DNA from 3 places in the Bacillus sp. AK128 genome. Region 2 is predicted to be linked to each of the others. Evidence: a T-box and tRNA genes for the amino acid it is inferred to sense, from the RefSeq annotation. Region 2 holds a T-box; the other regions hold tRNA genes.
The links. A T-box is a leader RNA that pairs with one kind of tRNA and senses whether it is charged. The one in region 2 lies ahead of ileS (isoleucine--tRNA ligase), so its partner is inferred to be a tRNA-Ile.

Region 1 (6,347 bases), 2.1 Mb from region 2:
CGTTGGCAATAAATGAATTTTTAACCGTTCCACCTTCTACATACCTTGTCGGCGGCTCATCCTTTACCTTTGTGTAGATTGGCCGTTCACTTGTGAACAACTGTTTCCATACTTCTGGCCTTAATAGCTCTAAGCTATGATAATGGTAAGCTTCAATGGATTGAATATGAGCAACATATCCGGTAAAGTCATAGTGTTGTATATAGTACATACTCTGGTTATCCTTGATCACATCCGATAGATAGGTATAACCAGATTTTTTATACTTACAGAATAATTCTAGTAAAAAATCCTTTTTTAACACGTACATATTTAAAAAGCGACCATTCTTCCGAACACATGTAATATCTGCTCCTGTTTCTTTATGACGTTTGAGTACGTCACGTAAGTCAATATTAGCGACCACCTGACAGTTTGCAACGACAACATACTCTTGGGAGCTTCTTAAGAAATAATCCATATTGGCCTCCATATGGGGGAAAGAACCAAAGCTCATTTCACACTCATTGTCATGCTCTGTTGGAGGAAAAAAGAATAACCCATCTTTCTTTCGGTTTAAATCCCAATGCTTTCCTGAACCTATATGGTCCATTAGTGACCGATATTGGTGCTTGGGAAATATTGCAACACTACGGATTCCCGAATTCACCATATTAGATAAAGCAAAATCAATCAGACGATATCTCCCGCCAAATGGAATGACAGAGAGCGATCGTTTAACAGTTAGTGAAGATAAGGAATCACTCACAGTTGAAGCATCAATCAACCCCATCATTGTATCTTTCATAACACGTTCCTCCTAGATATATTAATCAGCCTTACAAGCAGCAATCATCTCTTCAGAAACTAAAATGACATCTTCTGAATCATTAACACAACGTATCTCTGAATCACTTTCAATTTTCATCCCTGAAGGAACAATCGCTCGTTCTATATAAACGTTTTCCCCTATAATAGCATCAGGCATAATAACGGAATCTTTCACAGTTGAGCCTTTTCCAATATGTACACCTTGAAATAAAACTGAATGTTGTACATGTCCTTCAATGACACATCCTTCATTAATTAATGATTGCTGAATAACCGCATCTGGTGATATATATTGAGGTGGTTGGTTGGGATTTACTGAATAAATTCTCCATGATTGATCATATAGATCTAACTCTGATTGATCATTTAATAAATCCATATTGGCTTCCCATAGACTTTTAACCGTCCCAACATCTTTCCAGTAGCCTTTAAATGGGTAAGCAAATAGTTTTTTCTGATTTCTAAGTAAAAGAGGAATCACATCTTTTCCAAAATCATGGCTGGATTGAGGATTGGAATCATCTAATTCAAGAAATTCTTTTAAAACGGAATAAGAGAAAATATAAATTCCCATCGAGGCTAAATTACTTTTAGGAGAGATTGGTTTTTCTTCAAATTCTAGAATATCCATATGCTCACTTGTGTTCATGATCCCAAAACGACTTGCTTCATCCCACTCCACTTCCTTAACCGAAATAGTCACATCTGCACCTTTCTCAATGTGATAGGAGAGCATCTCAGCATAATCCATCTTATAAATATGGTCTCCGGATAAAATGAGTACATAATTAGGATCATACTGACTAATGTAATTCATGTTTTGATATATAGCACTTGCTGTTCCTGTATACCATCTCATACTATCTGATTCCACATATGGTGGTAATACCGTAACGCCTCCATGCTTCCTGTCTAAATCCCATGTACTACCAATACCAATATAAGAATTTAAGACGAGAGGTTGATACTGAGTTAAAATACCAACTGTATCAATTCCTGAATTTGTACAATTACTAAGCGAAAAATCAATGATTCGATACTTCCCACCAAATGGAACAGCGGGTTTTGCTAAGCTTTCTGTAAGAGAATGTAGCCGACTCCCTTTTCCTCCAGCTAGTAGCATAGCTACACAATTTCGTTGAACCATAATCATAGATCTCCTCTCACCCAAAAATAAATAGTAATTATATTAAATATGCTAAGAGAGATGCTTAGATGACAAAAATTTAGTAGATATAATGACCTAAAATTAAAATGAAAGTAATAGCATCATTCCTTAAATATTCAATTAATTCTGGCTTTTTCCTTGCTAAAATGAAAAGGAGTCTAATCTTTCGTATGACAGAATAAGACATAGTTTAGCAAATAAAAAGATATACTATAAAATTTTGGTGAATGATAGAGAGTAGATGTATAGATAGATCATAAATGATGAATAATAGAGTTAGTAGTTTAGGTAGATACGAGGTAAAGAATTAGTTCACGTGAGTGGAATGTATTAGAAGAGTGTATAGGAACCGATTTATCTTCATGATGAGTAAGAGTTCAATAAAGAAGACAAAATAAAAAAACACTGCATAGTGCAGTGCTTTTTGTGATGACCCATACGGGATTCGAACCCGTGTTACCGCCGTGAAAGGGCGGTGTCTTAACCGCTTGACCAATGGGCCGATATAATATATAAGACTGGCGGAGAAGGAGGGATTTGAACCCTCGCGCCGCGTTAACGACCTACACCCTTAGCAGGGGCGCCTCTTCAGCCACTTGAGTACTTCCCCAAAATATGGCTCCACCAGTAGGATTCGAACCTACGACCCTTCGGTTAACAGCCGAATGCTCTACCGCTGAGCTATGGTGGAATAATATAAAAATAAAGATGAGATACTTTATAAAACATTATAAGGTGAGTTATTTTCGCTAGTGCGAAAAAACTATGGTGGGCCTAAATGGACTCGAACCATCGACCTCACGCTTATCAGGCGTGCGCTCTAACCAACTGAGCTATAGGCCCAAATGAGTAATAACTTGTTGGAGCGGGTGATGAGAATCGAACTCACGACATCAGCTTGGAAGGCTGAGGTTTTACCATTAAACTACACCCGCAATATGGCTGGGCTAGCTGGATTCGAACCAACGCATGACGGAGTCAAAGTCCGTTGCCTTACCGCTTGGCTATAGCCCAAAAAATAAAATTAATAAAATATGGGGCGACCGAAGGGAATCGAACCCTCGAATGTCGGAACCACAATCCGATGCGTTAACCACTTCGCCACGATCGCCATAAAATTATATGATGTTATTTTAATAAAACTATGGTGGAGGGGGACGGATTCGAACCGCCGAACCCGGAGGGAGCGGATTTACAGTCCGCCGCGTTTAGCCACTTCGCTACCCCTCCACTATTACAAACATTTTTCTCTCGAAAAAAACTGGTGCCGGCTATAGGATTTGAACCCACGACCTACTGATTACAAGTCAGTTGCTCTACCAACTGAGCTAAGCCGGCATTTTATAAAGTATTTCTAACTCTTGCTCTTATAGTACATGTCGTCCCAATCTCAGGAAGCTAACTCAAGCAGCAACTCGATTGGTACGCTGAAGTATCTCTTAGAAGATTATTCCGACGTGCTCTACCAACTGAGCTAAGCCGGCATACGATACTTACAACAAAAAAAAACAAAAATGGTGGCTCGGGACGGAATCGAACCGCCGACACAAGGATTTTCAGTCCTTTGCTCTACCGACTGAGCTACCGAGCCATCTGTTTAGTTTTAGTTAAAATAATGGCGGTCCCGACGGGAATCGAACCCGCGATCTCCTGCGTGACAGGCAGGCATGTTAACCGCTACACCACGGGACCATTTGGTTGCGGGGGCAGGATTTGAACCTACGACCTTCGGGTTATGAGCCCGACGAGCTACCAGACTGCTCCACCCCGCGATAATATAAATAATTCAATTTTACTAAATGCACTTCATGTCTACTATTACGACCATCCCAATTTTACAAGATGATGGTTCAAGAAGAAAATTGGTATGCTGATGTGGAATCGATGAAGATTATTCAACGTGCTCCACCCGGCGATAATATAAATGTTTCACTTTTATAAATCACTTTTATATCCAGATAAAAATATGGCGGAGGAAGAGGGATTCGAACCCCCGCGCGGTTTGACCCGCCTGTCGGTTTTCAAGACCGATCCCTTCAGCCGGACTTGGGTATTCCTCCGTGTGTTTACAATGGTGGACCTTGTAGGACTCGAACCTACGACCGGACGGTTATGAGCCGTCTGCTCTAACCAGCTGAGCTAAAGGTCCAATTATACTTTTAAATGGTAATAGCGGCGGAGGGAGTCGAACCCACGACCTCACGGGTATGAACCGTACGCTCTAGCCAGCTGAGCTACACCGCCATATTAAAAAGTATTATTGAATGTTTTGCTATTGCAAAAAATTTGGTGGAGCCTAGCGGGATCGAACCGCTGACCTCCTGCGTGCAAGGCAGGCGCTCTCCCAGCTGAGCTAAGGCCCCATAGTCTAATCTTTAATGGTCGGGAAGACAGGATTTGAACCTGCGACCCCCTGGTCCCAAACCAGGTGCTCTACCAAGCTGAGCCACTTCCCGTTCATGAATATGGCGCGCCCGAGAGGAGTCGAACCCCTAACCTTTTGATCCGTAGTCAAACGCTCTATCCAATTGAGCTACGGGCGCTAAAATAGTTTTTTCAAAAAAAACTATGGTGCCGAGGACCGGAATCGAACCGGTACGGTAGTCACCTACCGCAGGATTTTAAGTCCTGTGCGTCTGCCAGTTCCGCCACCCCGGCAATACATGAACTCTTGGAGCGGAAGACGGGATTCGAACCCGCGACCCCCACCTTGGCAAGGTGGTGTTCTACCACTGAACTACTTCCGCAACAATGTATTGCAATAGATTATTTAATTGAATTTGGTGCGGATGAAGGGAGTCGAACCCCCACGCCGTAAGGCGCTAGATCCTAAGTCTAGTGCGTCTGCCAATTCCGCCACATCCGCGCACAAAATGGTGAGCCATGAAGGACTCGAACCTTCGACCCTCTGATTAAAAGTCAGATGCTCTACCGACTGAGCTAATGGCTCTAATTAAGTGGTGCCGGCTATAGGATTTGAACCCACGACCTACTGATTACAAGTCAGTTGCTCTACCAACTGAGCTAAGCCGGCGTATAAAGTTTTATTGTTAGAACATTTTATTTATTAAATATTTTCACTAACGTGAAAAATCTATGGTGGAGGATGACGGGATCGAACCGCCGACCCCCTGCTTGTAAGGCAGGTGCTCTCCCAGCTGAGCTAATCCTCCAAATTTGATACAGCCTGGCAACGTCCTACTCTCACAGGGGCAATGCCCCAACTACCATCGGCGCTGAAGAGCTTAACTTCCGTGTTCGGAATGGGAACGGGTGTGGCCTCTTCGCCATAATTACCAGACTATATTTTGATCACTAGAAACATTAGCGACCTTTTTAATTATACTCATTTTATGAGAAATTACAAGAGGAAATTTTTGTTCCCTCAAAACTAGATAATATCGTATGCAAGAATGTCATTTAAATATGGTTAAGTCCTCGACCTATTAGTATCTGTCAGCTCCACGTGTCGCCACGCTTCCACCTCAGACCTATCAACCTGATCGTCTTTCAGGGGTCTTACTTCAAAGAATGGGAAATCTCATCTTGAGGGGGGCTTCATGCTTAGATGCTTTCAGCACTTATCCCGTCCACACATAGCTACCCAGCGATGCCCTTGGCAGAACAACTGGTACACCAGCGGTGTGTCCATCCCGGTCCTCTCGTACTAAGGACAGCTCCTCTCAAATTTCCTACGCCCACGACGGATAGGGACCGAACTGTCTCACGACGTTCTGAACCCAGCTCGCGTACCGCTTTAATGGGCGAACAGCCCAACCCTTGGGACCGACTACAGCCCCAGGATGCGATGAGCCGACATCGAGGTGCCAAACCTCCCCGTCGATGTGGACTCTTGGGGGAGATAAGCCTGTTATCCCCGGGGTAGCTTTTATCCGTTGAGCGATGGCCCTTCCATGCGGAACCACCGGATCACTAAGCCCGACTTTCGTCCCTGCTCGACTTGTAGGTCTCGCAGTCAAGCTCCCTTGTGCCTTTACACTCTACGAATGATTTCCAACCATTCTGAGGGAACCTTTGGGCGCCTCCGTTACATTTTAGGAGGCGACCGCCCCAGTCAAACTGCCCACCTGACACTGTCTCCCAGCTCGATCAGAGCTGTGGGTTAGAATTTCAATACAGCCAGGGTAGTATCCCACCGACGCCTCCACCGAAGCTGGCGCTCCGGCTTCTCAGGCTCCTACCTATCCTGTACAAGCTGTACCAAAATTCAATATCAGGCTACAGTAAAGCTCCACGGGGTCTTTCCGTCCTGTCGCGGGTAACCTGCATCTTCACAGGTACTATAATTTCACCGAGTCTCTCGTTGAGACAGTGCCCAAATCGTTACACCTTTCGTGCGGGTCAGAAC
Region 2 (6,347 bases):
AAATAGGAGATCGGTGGTCATTAACCTTCAACGGATCTCCCATGATCAAGCTATTAGAATTGTAGATTTTTTAAGTGGTACAGTATATGCTATAGGTGGAGATATCCAAAAAATCGGCTCAAACATCTTCTTGTGTACACCGGATAATGTAGATGTCACTGGTAGCATATCAGATTACATTCAAGAAGAAGACATGTCAGAGAAGAGGTGGTAATTTGCAAACATTATTAGAAATTTTGTTGTATGCTCTTAATATATATTCCTATGCCTTAATTATATATATCCTACTTTCATGGTTTCCAAATGCCAAACAAAGCGGATTCGGACAATTCCTTGCTAGAATTTGTGAACCTTATTTAGAACCGTTTAGACGTATTATTCCTCCACTAGGAATGATCGATATTTCCCCGATTGTAGCAATCTTTTTATTGAACTTTGCTAGTCGAGGACTTGTTTCGTTATTTGAATTTTTAGGTCTTATTTAATGTTACCTGAAATAATAAAAATAGTTTGAAGGATGGGAATCTTTAAATAGATTCCCTTTCTTTGTGTTTATAGTTACTGGTTTGTTCGAACCAATTTTAATAACTGATTAATAACAAGAATAGGAGCAAAGTGTATGACGATATACCAGCATTTTCGCGCTGAAGAGCATGCTTTTATAGATCAAGTATTTGAATGGAAAGAAACGGTAACTTCAACTTATAGCCCGAAATTATTAGATTTTTTAGATCCTAGAGAACAGCTCATTGTAAAAAATGTGATAGGTCATAATCAAGATGTACTTGTTCAATTTTTTGGAGGTTCTCTTCATTCAGAACGTCAGCGTGCACTGCTATACCCTGATTACTATGAGCCTACCGAAACTGACTTTCAGCTTAAGCTTTTTGAAGTAGATTATCCACATAAGTTTGTCTCTATTGAGCATCCACAGGTTTTAGGTTCACTTATGTCAATGGGATTAAAGCGTGCTAAGTACGGAGATATTTTGTCTGAAGGTGAACGGGTTCAAATCATTGTGGCTAACGAGATTTCTGATTTTCTTAGAATGAATTTACAGTCTATTGGTCGTGCGAAGGTAAGTCTTAGAGAGATTGAACTAGACAAAATCCTTCAAATTAAGGAAGAATGGAAAGAAGAATTCTGTACCGTTTCATCCATGCGCTTAGATGTATTAGTTGCCGAGGCTTACAATTTATCAAGATCTAAAGCTACCCCTTTGATAAAGGGTGGTGTTGTAAAGGTAAACTTCAAGCAGGTTGAAGAAACATCGTTTGAATGTAGGGAAGGAGATATCCTTTCTGTAAGAGGGCACGGAAGATGTAAAATTACTGCTATTGAAGGAAAAACAAAAAGAGATAAGGTTCGAATTAAAATTGGTAAAGCCAAATAACAAAAAGTTTGTTAGAATAGAAGGAAATAGTGGCAAAATTGTCGAAATAAGAAAGAAATTGTATAAATGAGAACGTGGAGGTGGCCAACGTGCCTTTAACACCATTGGATATTCATAACAAAGAATTTTCTAGAGGGTTTCGTGGATATGACGAAGATGAGGTTAACGAATTTTTGGATCAAGTGATTAAGGATTATGAGCTTGTGATTCGCGAAAAGAAAGAGTTAGAAGAAAAGGTAATTGAGCTTAAAGAAAGAGTAGGTCATTTTTCAAACATAGAAGAAACCCTAAACAAGTCTATTCTAATTGCCCAAGAAACGGCTGAAGAAGTGAAAAGAAATGCGTCTAAGGAAGCAAAGCTAATTGTAAAAGAAGCAGAGAAAAATGCTGACCGTATCATTAACGAGTCACTTGTAAAGGCTAGAAAAGTTACGATTGAAATTGATGAATTGAAGAAACAATCAAAGGTATTCCGTACAAGATTCAGAATGCTGATCCAAGCCCAGTTAGAATTGATTGAAAATGATGATTGGGATCATCTAATGGAATTAAATAAAGAAATTAAAGCACCAAGTGTTGATATGGATTCAGACGAATAAGTCTTGACGAATTCAAGATTATTACATATAATTCATTAACAAACAATGTCTGATTAAATAGACAATCTAACTATGATAGGGACAGTAATTTCTTCATGGAGCTGTTTTAGCGAGTCGAGGGTGGTGGAAGCTCGATACAGGAAGAAGGAATGAAGATCACCCTGGAGTTCCATGCCGAACAAGCATAAGTAGGCCATGGCGAATCATTCTCGTTACGGATGCTAGAGTGGACTTTTTATTAATGCTTAGCTTTGAAATTATGAGCTAACTTAGTCTATAAGGGTGGTACCGCGAGATCTTCTCGTCCCTTTTGGGATAGAAGGTCTTTTTTGCGTTTATTTACAAAATATGGGTTATGTTTAAATCTCATTGGATGTAGACGCCTGAAACGAAGTTCCTATTATTTCTAGGCATTTTTAACCTTTCTCTTTTAACATCCCTTAATTATGGAAATGATGAAACTAATAAAAACTGGAGGAAATAGAATGGAATACAAAGATACATTACTCATGCCTAAAACAGAGTTTCCGATGAGAGGAAATCTTCCTAATCGTGAACCAGAGGTCCAAGCTAAATGGACAGAAATGAATATTTATGAAAAAGTACAAGAAAAAGCTTCAGGTCGTCCATTATATGTTCTTCATGATGGCCCTCCTTATGCGAACGGTGACCTTCATATGGGGCATGCTTTAAACAAAGTATTAAAGGACTTTATTATACGTTACAAGTCGATGACTGGCTTCAGCGCACCTTATGTGCCAGGTTGGGACACACATGGTCTTCCTATTGAAACGGCATTAACTAAAAATAAAAAAGTGAACCGTAAGGAAATGAGTGTCTCTGAGTTTAGAAAGCTTTGTGAAGAGTATGCTTATGAACAAATTGATAGTCAAAGGCAGCAATTTATGCGACTAGGAGTACGCGGAGATTGGTTTAATCCTTATATTACTTTAAAGCCAGAATATGAAGCTCAGCAAATCAAAGTATTCGGAGAGATGGCCAAAAAGGGTTATATCTATAAAGGTCTAAAGCCTGTTTATTGGTCTCCTTCAAGTGAGTCAGCGTTAGCAGAGGCTGAAATTGAGTATCAAGATAAGCGCTCTGCATCTATTTATGTAGCATTTGATGTTAGAGATGGTAAAGGCATTCTAGATGGAGATGAGAAAATCATCATCTGGACAACAACACCTTGGACAATTCCGGCTAACCTTGGGATTTCCTTACATCCGGACTTAGAATACAGTGTCGTAAAAGTAAACGATGAAAAGTTTGTGATTGCTTCTGCTCTTTTAGAAGAGGTAACAAAAGTTCTTGAATGGGAGCAACCTGAGGTTGTTAAAACTGTAAAAGGTAAAGAGTTAGACAAGGTTGTTGCCAAGCACCCAATTTATGATCGTGATTCATTAGTAATGGTAGGCGAGCATGTTACAACAGATTCAGGTACAGGTTGTGTTCACACTGCACCAGGACATGGGGAAGAAGACTTTATCGTAGGAAAGCAATATGGTTTAGATGTTTTGTGCCCTGTTGATGAAAAAGGATATATGACAGCTGAGGCACCAGGATTTGAAGGTTTGTTCTATGATGAAGCAAACAAGCAGATCACTGAAAAGCTTCAAGAGGTAGGAGCGTTATTAAAGCTAAGCTTTATTACTCACTCTTATCCACATGACTGGCGTACAAAGAAACCAACTATTTTCCGTGCGACAGCTCAATGGTTTGCCTCGATTGCCGATATTCGTCAGGATTTATTAGCTGCTATTCAAGAGACGCAGTGGGTTCCGGCTTGGGGTGAAACAAGACTGTTTAACATGGTTCGTGACAGAGGAGATTGGTGTATTTCCCGTCAACGTGTTTGGGGCGTACCAATTCCAGTGTTTTATGGTGAGAATGGTGAGCCAATTATCACCGATGAAACAATCGAGCATGTATCAGGTTTATTCAGACAGCATGGATCAAATATCTGGTTCGAACGCGAAGCAAAGGATCTTCTTCCTGAAGGATTTACACATGAATCAAGTCCAAATGGTACGTTTACTAAAGAAACTGACATTATGGATGTTTGGTTTGATTCTGGTTCGTCTCATCAATCGGTCCTATTAGAAAGAGATGATTTACAACGACCAGCTGATTTATATTTAGAAGGTTCTGATCAATATCGTGGTTGGTTTAACTCTTCCCTGTCAACAAGTGTTGCTGTTACTGGTAAGGCTCCTTACAAAGCAGTCCTTAGTCATGGTTTTACTTTGGATGAACAGGGTAGAAAAATGAGTAAATCAATTGGAAATGTAATCTTACCAAGTAAAGTTATCAACCAATTTGGTGCAGATATCTTACGCCTTTGGGTAGCATCTGTTGATTTCCAATCAGATGTGCGCGTTTCTGATAATGGCTTCAAGCAAGTATCTGAGGTGTACCGTAAAATTAGAAATACCTTTAGATTCCTTTTAGGTAACCTTGCAGATTATAATCATCAAACAAACGCCGTACCTTTTGAGAGCCTAAGAGAAGTAGACCAATACATTCTTGTTAAATTAAATAAACTAATTGATAAAGTTAAAAAATCTTATGATACATTTGATTTTGCAGCTGTTTATCATTCAGTCCATAATTTCTGTACGATTGAACTAAGTTCGTTTTATCTCGATTTTGCAAAGGATATTCTATATATCGAATCTGCTGATCAAAAGGATCGAAGAGCAATTCAAACAGTTCTATATGAATCATTGCTAACTTTAACGAAGCTAGTTACTCCAATCCTTCCACATACAGCTGATGAGGTTTGGGGCTATATTCAAGGAGTTGAAGAGGAAAGTGTTCAGCTTGTCGATATGCCTAATGCAACAGAAATTACCAATGCAAAAGAATTAGAGAAGAAATGGGATCAGTTCATGTCACTTCGAGATGACGTCTTAAAAGCATTAGAAGTGGCTCGAAATGAAAAGCTTATTGGTAAATCTCTAACTGCAAAGCTTACATTATTTACAAATGAACAGTCATCCGCACTATTAGGGTCTATAAAAGAAGACTTAAAGCAGTTATTTATTGTTTCTGATGTAAAATTAGGTGGATCAGTTGAGGAAGCTCCTGAGCAGGCCCAAACATTTGAAAATGTCTCAATCTTAATTGAGGTAGCTGAAGGAGAAACATGTGATCGTTGTTGGATTGTAACACCAACTGTTGGTCAAAATGACTCTCACCCAAGCTTATGCTCTAGATGTGCTGATGTCATAAATGAACATTATTCCGAATAGAAATAGGAGGCTAGTGATTAGATTAATCACTAGCCTCTGTTTTTTCGAATTCACAGTTGGATGCTTCTTACATAAGATGGTGAAGTGGCCTATAGTAGAAATTCACCATAATACTTTTCAAAAGAAGATGTCCATCCGACAAACCTCAAATAATATTACGAATGATATGAATGAGAGGAAAAACTTGTTGCTTGTATTTTCTTGATAGAAGGTTAGACTACATCATACACAATACTCAACATCAAAGAGGAGCGTGATCATGAACATGGATTTTAATGAAATTCATTCTGAACTTCTCGTGATGAAACAAGAGCTAGAGAATCGGCTAAAGTTTGGTAGTGTAAATGTGAAGGAAGAGTTTGCTACTGAACCCCTTTTTCAAAAAAAGCAAGATGAAAAAAAAGTTCTCATTCAAAAGCATATTCAAGATGACTTAGCAGATGTTAAACGAGCTTTAGCGAAGCTCGAGTTTGGTATTTATGGTTATTGTGAAGAGAGTGGCAAACCAATTCCATTTGAGAAATTAAAAACATTACCAACTGCAAGAACCTTGGAAGACTTTACTTATAGTGATTTAGTAAGAATATAGGGCGCTAAAATAGCGTCTATTTTTAGAATTGGCTCTGTTAAAGTACTACGTTGTTTTTTTGCACAGTTGATTGAAGTGGAAGGACGCGAGACTCCTGTGGGAGTAGCGTGACAGGTGGAGACCCCGCAGGCGCAACCGAGGAGGCTCACCGCACGCCCCACGGAAAGCGAGTGTCCTGTAACGAAAATCAACAACAAAGTTTAACACAGCCCTAGAATTAAGCCTCTGCTTTGGGTTAGCCATTGCTGGGGCTGTTTTAGTAGGTGATCCTTATTATTGCATCAGGCATTCTAATCAATCCGTTTATGACAAGTTAAGATGAGTTTAGCCCTCTAAAATATAAGCTCATTGTCTGATATGAATAGTCTATGATAAAATCAGGTAGTATCTTATCTGAAGCGGGGGAAAAATAGTGTTATACTATATAACGGCATTAATCGTGGTCTTACTAGATCAGTTTACTAAATGGTTAGTTGTAAAATATATGGAACTAGGGGAATCCATCCCACTTA
Region 3 (6,347 bases), 220 kb from region 2:
AATTTTAACGGGAAGTGGCTCAGCTTGGTAGAGCACCTGGTTTGGGACCAGGGGGTCGCAGGTTCAAATCCTGTCTTCCCGACCATTAAACACCATAATAAGGGGCCTTAGCTCAGCTGGGAGAGCGCCTGCCTTGCACGCAGGAGGTCAGCGGTTCGATCCCGCTAGGCTCCACCAAAGTGTTTTGTAAATGGATAAAAATACAAAACATTTAACAAATTTTTTATGGCGGTGTAGCTCAGCTGGCTAGAGCGTACGGTTCATACCCGTGAGGTCGTGGGTTCGACTCCCTCCGCCGCTATTAACCCAAAACTAAGAATGAACCTTTAGCTCAGTTGTTTAGAGCAGACGGCTCATAACCGTCCGGTAGTAGGTTCGAGTCCTACAAGGTCCATAAAATACGGAGGAATACCCAAGTCCGGCTGAAGGGATCGGTCTTGAAAACCGACAGGCGGGTCAAACCGCGCGGGGGTTCGAATCCCTCTTCCTCCGCCATATGTTTAATTAGAAACATTTAAAAAGTAGTTAATGAATAATTTTCATTGATTCAACATCAGAATACTGATTTTCCTTCTTGAATACATCATCTTGCAAAATTGGTATGGTCGTAATAGTAGACATGAAATGCATGTAGTAAAATTGAATTATTTATATTATCGCGGGGTGGAGCAGTCTGGTAGCTCGTCGGGCTCATAACCCGAAGGTCGTAGGTTCAAATCCTGCCCCCGCAACCAAATGGTCCCGTGGTGTAGCGACGAGCGATACTTCGATAAATAAACATCGAGTTGTCCCGCCGCATTAGCATCAATGAATTTTCTAGTAGAGGAAGGGACAGTTGTATCAGCACTAGCTGGATGCATTAATTTTAAATTGAGTTTCTGAAATGGTCCCGTGGTGTAGCGACGAGCGAAACTTCGATGAATAAACATCGAGTTGTCCCGACGCATGGGCATCAATGAATTTTCTAGTAGAGGAAGGGACAGTTGTATCAGCACTAGCTGGATGCATTAATTTTAAATTGAGTTTTTGAAATGGTCCCGTGGTGTAGCGGTTAACATGCCTGCCTGTCACGCAGGAGATCGCGGGTTCGATTCCCGTCGGGACCGCCATTATTGCAACTGAAATTAATTAAATGGCTCGGTAGCTCAGTCGGTAGAGCAAAGGACTGAAAATCCTTGTGTCGGCGGTTCGATTCCGTCCCGAGCCACCATTTTGCTTTTTTGCTGTTAGTATAGTATGCCGGCTTAGCTCAGTTGGTAGAGCACGTCGGAATTATCTCCTTAGCAATATCATCAGCGTACTAATCTAGATGCTTCTTGAGTTAGCTTCCTGAGATTGGGACGACAAATATTAGAAGTTTTATAGTTAGGGCTATTTTTTCAAAATGCCGGCTTAGCTCAGTTGGTAGAGCAACTGACTTGTAATCAGTAGGTCGTGGGTTCAAATCCTATAGCCGGCACCATCATTTTTATGATGAAAAAGTTATTCTGTAAGTGGAGGGGTAGCGAAGTGGCTAAACGCGGCGGACTGTAAATCCGCTCCCTCAGGGTTCGGCGGTTCGAATCCGTCCCCCTCCACCAAAGTTTTTTCGCGTCTGCGAAAATAACTTTCCTTATTTCGGGTGTTTAGAAAAAAACTATCCTTAGTAAAGTTACATCTCTATTAAATTTTTATAGGGGTATAGTTTAAAGGTAGAACGAAGGTCTCCAAAACCTTTGGTGTGGGTTCAATTCCTACTACCCCTGCCAAAAGTGATTATGGCGATCGTGGCGAAGTGGTTAACGCATCGGATTGTGGTTCCGACATTCGAGGGTTCGATTCCCTTCGGTCGCCCCATATTTTATTTTTAATTTTTTGGGCTATAGCCAAGCGGTAAGGCAACGGACTTTGACTCCGTCATGCGTTGGTTCGAATCCAGCTAGCCCAGCCATTTGCGGGTGTAGTTTAATGGTAAAACCTCAGCCTTCCAAGCTGATGTCGTGAGTTCGATTCTCATCACCCGCTTAATCTTTGTACTAATGAATGGGCCTATAGCTCAGTTGGTTAGAGCGCACGCCTGATAAGCGTGAGGTCGATGGTTCGAGTCCATTTAGGCCCATCAAAGTTTTTTCGCGTTAGCGAAAATAACTTACCTTATTATTTTGTATAAAGAATCTTGTTTGTATTTGTACATCATTCCACTATTCCACCATAGCTCAGCGGTAGAGCATTCGGCTGTTAACCGAAGGGTCGTAGGTTCGAATCCTACTGGTGGAGCCATATTTTGGGGAAGTACTCAAGTGGCTGAAGAGGCGCCCCTGCTAAGGGTGTAGGTCGTTAACGCGGCGCGAGGGTTCAAATCCCTCCTTCTCCGCCAGTCTCATATTCATATCGGCCCATTGGTCAAGCGGTTAAGACACCGCCCTTTCACGGCGGTAACACGGGTTCGAATCCCGTATGGGTCATCAAATCTAACACTGCAGCAATTCGCAGTGTTTTTTATATGTATCCAGTAAAAGGTATGATCTAAAAATAGGAGTCATCTACATACTATAATTGTTTATTAATTTCTCAAATAAAATAGAAAAAGGAGGCTATGCCCCTTCTTCCATAAATCGAAGCATTATTGATTTTTCTTTCGTTTTTTATTGTTTTGTCGTTGTTCAGCTGTTAATGGTTCATTCTGGAATTCTTCATTATATCCTGCACCTACTCCTTGAGCACTTGCTGCATTCATTCCTGGAATGACGTGATTTGCTTTACGCTTTGCCATCTACCTCACCTCCGTAGTTATATAATGAGTCATCTAGGAGAAAAATATGTTAGTAAAGAAAATTCAACAAGGAGAAATCACTTTTGGTTTTTTTTCAATAAGAAATCCTTATAACAAACCATAACTTTCTTTTTATTTACTTATGTATATACTTGTATTAAGATAAAAAGGTAGGTAGTAGAAGGATTGCTAAAATTGTTCAGTGAGCTTTCTGTTAATATGAATGAAAAGGGGGAGTACTCGTGGCTACAAACGATGTATTCAAATCACGTTCATCCTTTGAGGTGAATGGAAAGAAGTACAATTATTATAATTTAAAAGCCCTTGAAGAAGCAGGGATTGGAAATGTGTCCCGCTTACCTTACTCAATCAAAGTTTTATTAGAATCAGTTTTACGTCAGTATGACGGCCGTGTGATTACAAAAGAACACGTTGAAAACTTAGCAAAATGGGGAACGGATGAACTGAAGGAAGTAGACGTACCGTTTAAACCTTCACGTGTCATTCTTCAGGACTTTACAGGGGTTCCTGCTGTAGTTGACTTAGCATCATTAAGAAAAGCAATGGCTGATTTAGGTGGAGACCCTCAAAAAATTAACCCAGAAAAGCCAGTGGATCTTGTAATTGACCACTCTGTTCAGGTTGACAGAGCTGGGACAGCAGATGCATTAGCTTTCAATATGGATCTTGAGTTTGAACGTAACGCAGAGCGTTATAATTTCTTAAGCTGGGCAACAAAAGCATTTGATAACTATCGTGCTGTTCCTCCTGCAACAGGAATTGTTCACCAAGTAAACTTAGAATACTTAGCAAACGTTGTTCATGCTGTAGAAGGTGAAAATGGTGAATTTGAAGCGTTCCCAGATTCTTTAGTTGGTACTGATTCACATACTACAATGATTAACGGCATTGGAGTTTTAGGTTGGGGTGTAGGTGGTATTGAAGCGGAAGCTGGAATGCTAGGACAACCTTCTTATTTCCCTGTACCAGAGGTAATTGGAGTTAAGCTTGTAGGAGACCTTCCAAATGGTACTACAGCAACTGACTTAGCTTTAAAGGTTACTCAAGTACTTCGTGCTAAAGGTGTAGTTAATAAATTCGTTGAATTCTTTGGTCCTGGTGTTGCTAAACTACCACTTGCAGACCGTGCTACGATTGCCAATATGGCACCTGAATACGGAGCTACCTGTGGTTTCTTCCCAGTTGACGATGAAGCACTTTCATACTTACGTCTAACTGGTCGTGATGAACAGTTAATTAGTGTAGTAGAACAATATTCTAAAGAGAATGGTTTATTCTTTACTCCTGATGCAGAAGAGCCTGTATTTACAAATGTTGTTGAAATCAATCTTTCTGAAATAGAAGCTAATCTTTCAGGTCCTAAGCGTCCTCAAGATTTAATTCCACTTTCAATGATGAAAGAGTCATTCAACAAGGCTCTAACAGCTCCTGCTGGTAACCAAGGGTTTGGTTTAAAGCCAACTGACCTAACTAAGGAAGTTACGGTTAAGTTCAACAATGGTGATGAAACAACTATGAAAACAGGTGCTGTTGCGATTGCAGCGATTACTAGCTGTACAAACACATCTAACCCATATGTATTGATTGCTTCTGGACTTGTAGCGAAGAAGGCAGTTGAAAAAGGGTTAGAGGTACCGAAGTACGTTAAGACCTCTTTAGCTCCTGGTTCAAAGGTGGTAACAGGGTACCTAGAGAACTCTGGTTTATTACCTTACCTAGAGAAATTAGGATTTAATACAGTAGGGTATGGCTGTACAACATGTATCGGTAACTCAGGTCCTTTAGCAGATGAAATCGAGAAGGCAGTCGCTGAGAATGATTTACTGGTTACATCTGTATTATCTGGTAACCGTAACTTTGAAGGCCGTATTCACCCGCTAGTAAAAGGAAACTATCTTGCATCACCACCATTAGTAGTGGCATATGCACTTGCAGGTACAGTAGATGTTGACCTTCAAAGTGATGTGATTGGTAAAGATAAGGATGGGAACGACGTATTCTTTAAAGACATCTGGCCAACTACTGAAGAAATTAATGCATTGGTTAAGGATACTGTTACGCCTGACTTATTCCGTAAAGAATACGAAACGGTATTTGATGATAACGCTCGTTGGAATGAGATTGAGACAACTGAAGATGCATTATATCAATGGGATGATGATTCAACATATATTCAAAATCCTCCATTCTTTGAAGGATTATCTCCAGAGCCAGGGATCGTTGAACCACTTAAGGGCTTACGTGTAGTAGGTAAGTTTGGTGACTCAGTAACAACTGACCATATTTCACCAGCTGGAGCAATTGGTAAGGATACACCAGCAGGCCGATACCTACAAGAGAAAGGTGTATCACCACGTGACTTTAACTCTTACGGATCACGTCGTGGTAATGACCGTATCATGACTAGAGGTACGTTTGCTAATATTCGTATTAAGAATCAAGTTGCTCCTGGTACTGAAGGTGGATATACCACTTACTGGCCTACAAATGAAGTAATGTCTATCTATGATGCTTGTATGAAATATAAGCAAGATGGAGTAGGACTTGTTGTACTTGCTGGTAATGACTACGGTATGGGTTCATCTCGTGACTGGGCAGCAAAAGGAACAAATCTACTTGGTATTAAAACAGTAATCGCTGAGAGCTTTGAGCGTATTCACCGTAGTAACCTAGTATTCATGGGTGTTCTTCCTCTTCAATTTAAGCAGGGTGAAAATGCAGAGGTACTTGGTTTAACTGGTAAAGAAACAATTGAAGTTCAAATCGATGAGAGCGTGAAACCACGTGATACGGCAAAAGTTACTGCAACTGACGAAGCAGGTAACAAGAAAGAGTTCGAAGTTCTTGTTCGTTTCGATAGTGATGTAGAAGTTGATTACTACCGTCATGGTGGAATTCTACAAATGGTATTACGTGATAAGTTAAAAGAAAATTAATGAATGGAGAGAGCTACGATCATGTAGCTCTCTTTTTTTTTTGAAAGCTGTGTTAAATTATAGTGTCGAGTTTTAGCAGAGTTGATTGAAGTGGAAGGACGCGAGACTCCTGCGGGAGAAGCGTGGTGAAGGAGACCCCACAGGCGGTAACGCCGAGGAGGCTCAAAGGAACTTCTGCTAAGGTCGCTCACGTCCTGTGAGCAACGCAGAAGCCAGCACATCCTGTGCAAGTGCGGAAAGCGAGTGTCCTGGAACGGAAATCAACAACAAACTTTAACAGAGCTTTTTGGAAAGATTCGGGGTATATGAGTAGATAGGAAATTGAGACAATCCATGATAAAATGTTAAATGTAAAGTTAATATACTGTTTATTCATTCACATAAATTTTGTACATCGAATAAGCTGTTAAGAACTTACATACTATCCACCATAGTAATTGTAATCTGGCTTGGAAGGGTGAAAAGATGAAAAGGTTTTTAGCAATTGGAATACTAATTGGTCTAATTGGATATACGGTTTATACACAAGTATGGGTTAAGCAAAATCAAGAAGCGGTCAATACATCAGCCAATACACAGACGAATCCCTTTAACCCGAATGAACAAATTGGGGCAGTCATTGAAAAAGGTGATCTAAT

Region 1: it has a tRNA-Ile gene. The T-box ahead of ileS (isoleucine--tRNA ligase) is inferred to sense a tRNA for this amino acid. The anticodon was not compared.
Region 3: it has a tRNA-Ile gene. The T-box ahead of ileS (isoleucine--tRNA ligase) is inferred to sense a tRNA for this amino acid. The anticodon was not compared.

Annotation. Positions count from the first base shown of each region.
Region 1 is NZ_CP096379.1:823,116-829,462, reverse strand. It holds gene M1D60_RS03895 (GlgC family sugar phosphate nucleotidyltransferase) at 1-787, opposite strand, end outside; gene M1D60_RS03890 (glucose-1-phosphate adenylyltransferase) at 809-1,957, opposite strand; tRNA gene M1D60_RS03885 (tRNA-Glu) at 2,409-2,480, opposite strand; tRNA gene M1D60_RS03880 (tRNA-Ser) at 2,498-2,588, opposite strand; tRNA gene M1D60_RS03875 (tRNA-Asn) at 2,595-2,669, opposite strand; tRNA gene M1D60_RS03870 (tRNA-Ile) at 2,745-2,821, opposite strand; tRNA gene M1D60_RS03865 (tRNA-Gly) at 2,840-2,913, opposite strand; tRNA gene M1D60_RS03860 (tRNA-Gln) at 2,918-2,992, opposite strand; tRNA gene M1D60_RS03855 (tRNA-His) at 3,014-3,089, opposite strand; tRNA gene M1D60_RS03850 (tRNA-Tyr) at 3,124-3,208, opposite strand; tRNA gene M1D60_RS03845 (tRNA-Thr) at 3,241-3,316, opposite strand; tRNA gene M1D60_RS03840 (tRNA-Phe) at 3,494-3,569, opposite strand; tRNA gene M1D60_RS03835 (tRNA-Asp) at 3,595-3,670, opposite strand; tRNA gene M1D60_RS03830 (tRNA-Met) at 3,674-3,750, opposite strand; tRNA gene M1D60_RS03825 (tRNA-Ser) at 3,946-4,038, opposite strand; tRNA gene M1D60_RS03820 (tRNA-Ile) at 4,051-4,127, opposite strand; tRNA gene M1D60_RS03815 (tRNA-Met) at 4,149-4,222, opposite strand; tRNA gene M1D60_RS03810 (tRNA-Ala) at 4,266-4,341, opposite strand; tRNA gene M1D60_RS03805 (tRNA-Pro) at 4,358-4,434, opposite strand; tRNA gene M1D60_RS03800 (tRNA-Arg) at 4,445-4,521, opposite strand; tRNA gene M1D60_RS03795 (tRNA-Leu) at 4,548-4,636, opposite strand; tRNA gene M1D60_RS03790 (tRNA-Gly) at 4,651-4,725, opposite strand; tRNA gene M1D60_RS03785 (tRNA-Leu) at 4,760-4,844, opposite strand; tRNA gene M1D60_RS03780 (tRNA-Lys) at 4,853-4,928, opposite strand; tRNA gene M1D60_RS03775 (tRNA-Thr) at 4,937-5,012, opposite strand; tRNA gene M1D60_RS03770 (tRNA-Val) at 5,076-5,151, opposite strand; rRNA gene rrf (5S ribosomal RNA) at 5,164-5,279, opposite strand; rRNA gene M1D60_RS03760 (23S ribosomal RNA) at 5,405-6,347, opposite strand, start outside.
Region 2 is NZ_CP096379.1:2,919,379-2,925,725, reverse strand. It holds gene M1D60_RS14610 (cell division protein SepF) at 1-214, shown strand, start outside; gene M1D60_RS14605 (YggT family protein) at 216-485, shown strand; gene M1D60_RS14600 (YlmH family RNA-binding protein) at 620-1,393, shown strand; gene M1D60_RS14595 (DivIVA domain-containing protein) at 1,483-1,992, shown strand; T-box leader at 2,056-2,304, shown strand; gene ileS (isoleucine--tRNA ligase) at 2,478-5,246, shown strand; gene M1D60_RS14585 (TraR/DksA C4-type zinc finger protein) at 5,506-5,835, shown strand; gene lspA (signal peptidase II) at 6,248-6,347, shown strand, end outside.
Region 3 is NZ_CP096379.1:2,695,956-2,702,302, reverse strand. It holds tRNA gene M1D60_RS13490 (tRNA-Pro) at 9-85, shown strand; tRNA gene M1D60_RS13485 (tRNA-Ala) at 102-177, shown strand; tRNA gene M1D60_RS13480 (tRNA-Met) at 228-301, shown strand; tRNA gene M1D60_RS13475 (tRNA-Ile) at 321-394, shown strand; tRNA gene M1D60_RS13470 (tRNA-Ser) at 403-495, shown strand; tRNA gene M1D60_RS13465 (tRNA-Met) at 658-734, shown strand; tRNA gene M1D60_RS13460 (tRNA-Asp) at 1,034-1,109, shown strand; tRNA gene M1D60_RS13455 (tRNA-Phe) at 1,135-1,210, shown strand; tRNA gene M1D60_RS13450 (tRNA-Thr) at 1,387-1,462, shown strand; tRNA gene M1D60_RS13445 (tRNA-Tyr) at 1,496-1,580, shown strand; tRNA gene M1D60_RS13440 (tRNA-Trp) at 1,675-1,748, shown strand; tRNA gene M1D60_RS13435 (tRNA-His) at 1,761-1,836, shown strand; tRNA gene M1D60_RS13430 (tRNA-Gln) at 1,856-1,930, shown strand; tRNA gene M1D60_RS13425 (tRNA-Gly) at 1,934-2,004, shown strand; tRNA gene M1D60_RS13420 (tRNA-Ile) at 2,025-2,098, shown strand; tRNA gene M1D60_RS13415 (tRNA-Asn) at 2,185-2,259, shown strand; tRNA gene M1D60_RS13410 (tRNA-Ser) at 2,266-2,356, shown strand; tRNA gene M1D60_RS13405 (tRNA-Glu) at 2,373-2,444, shown strand; gene sspO (small acid-soluble spore protein O) at 2,603-2,752, opposite strand; gene acnA (aconitate hydratase AcnA) at 2,995-5,709, shown strand; gene M1D60_RS13390 (TlpA family protein disulfide reductase) at 6,175-6,347, shown strand, end outside.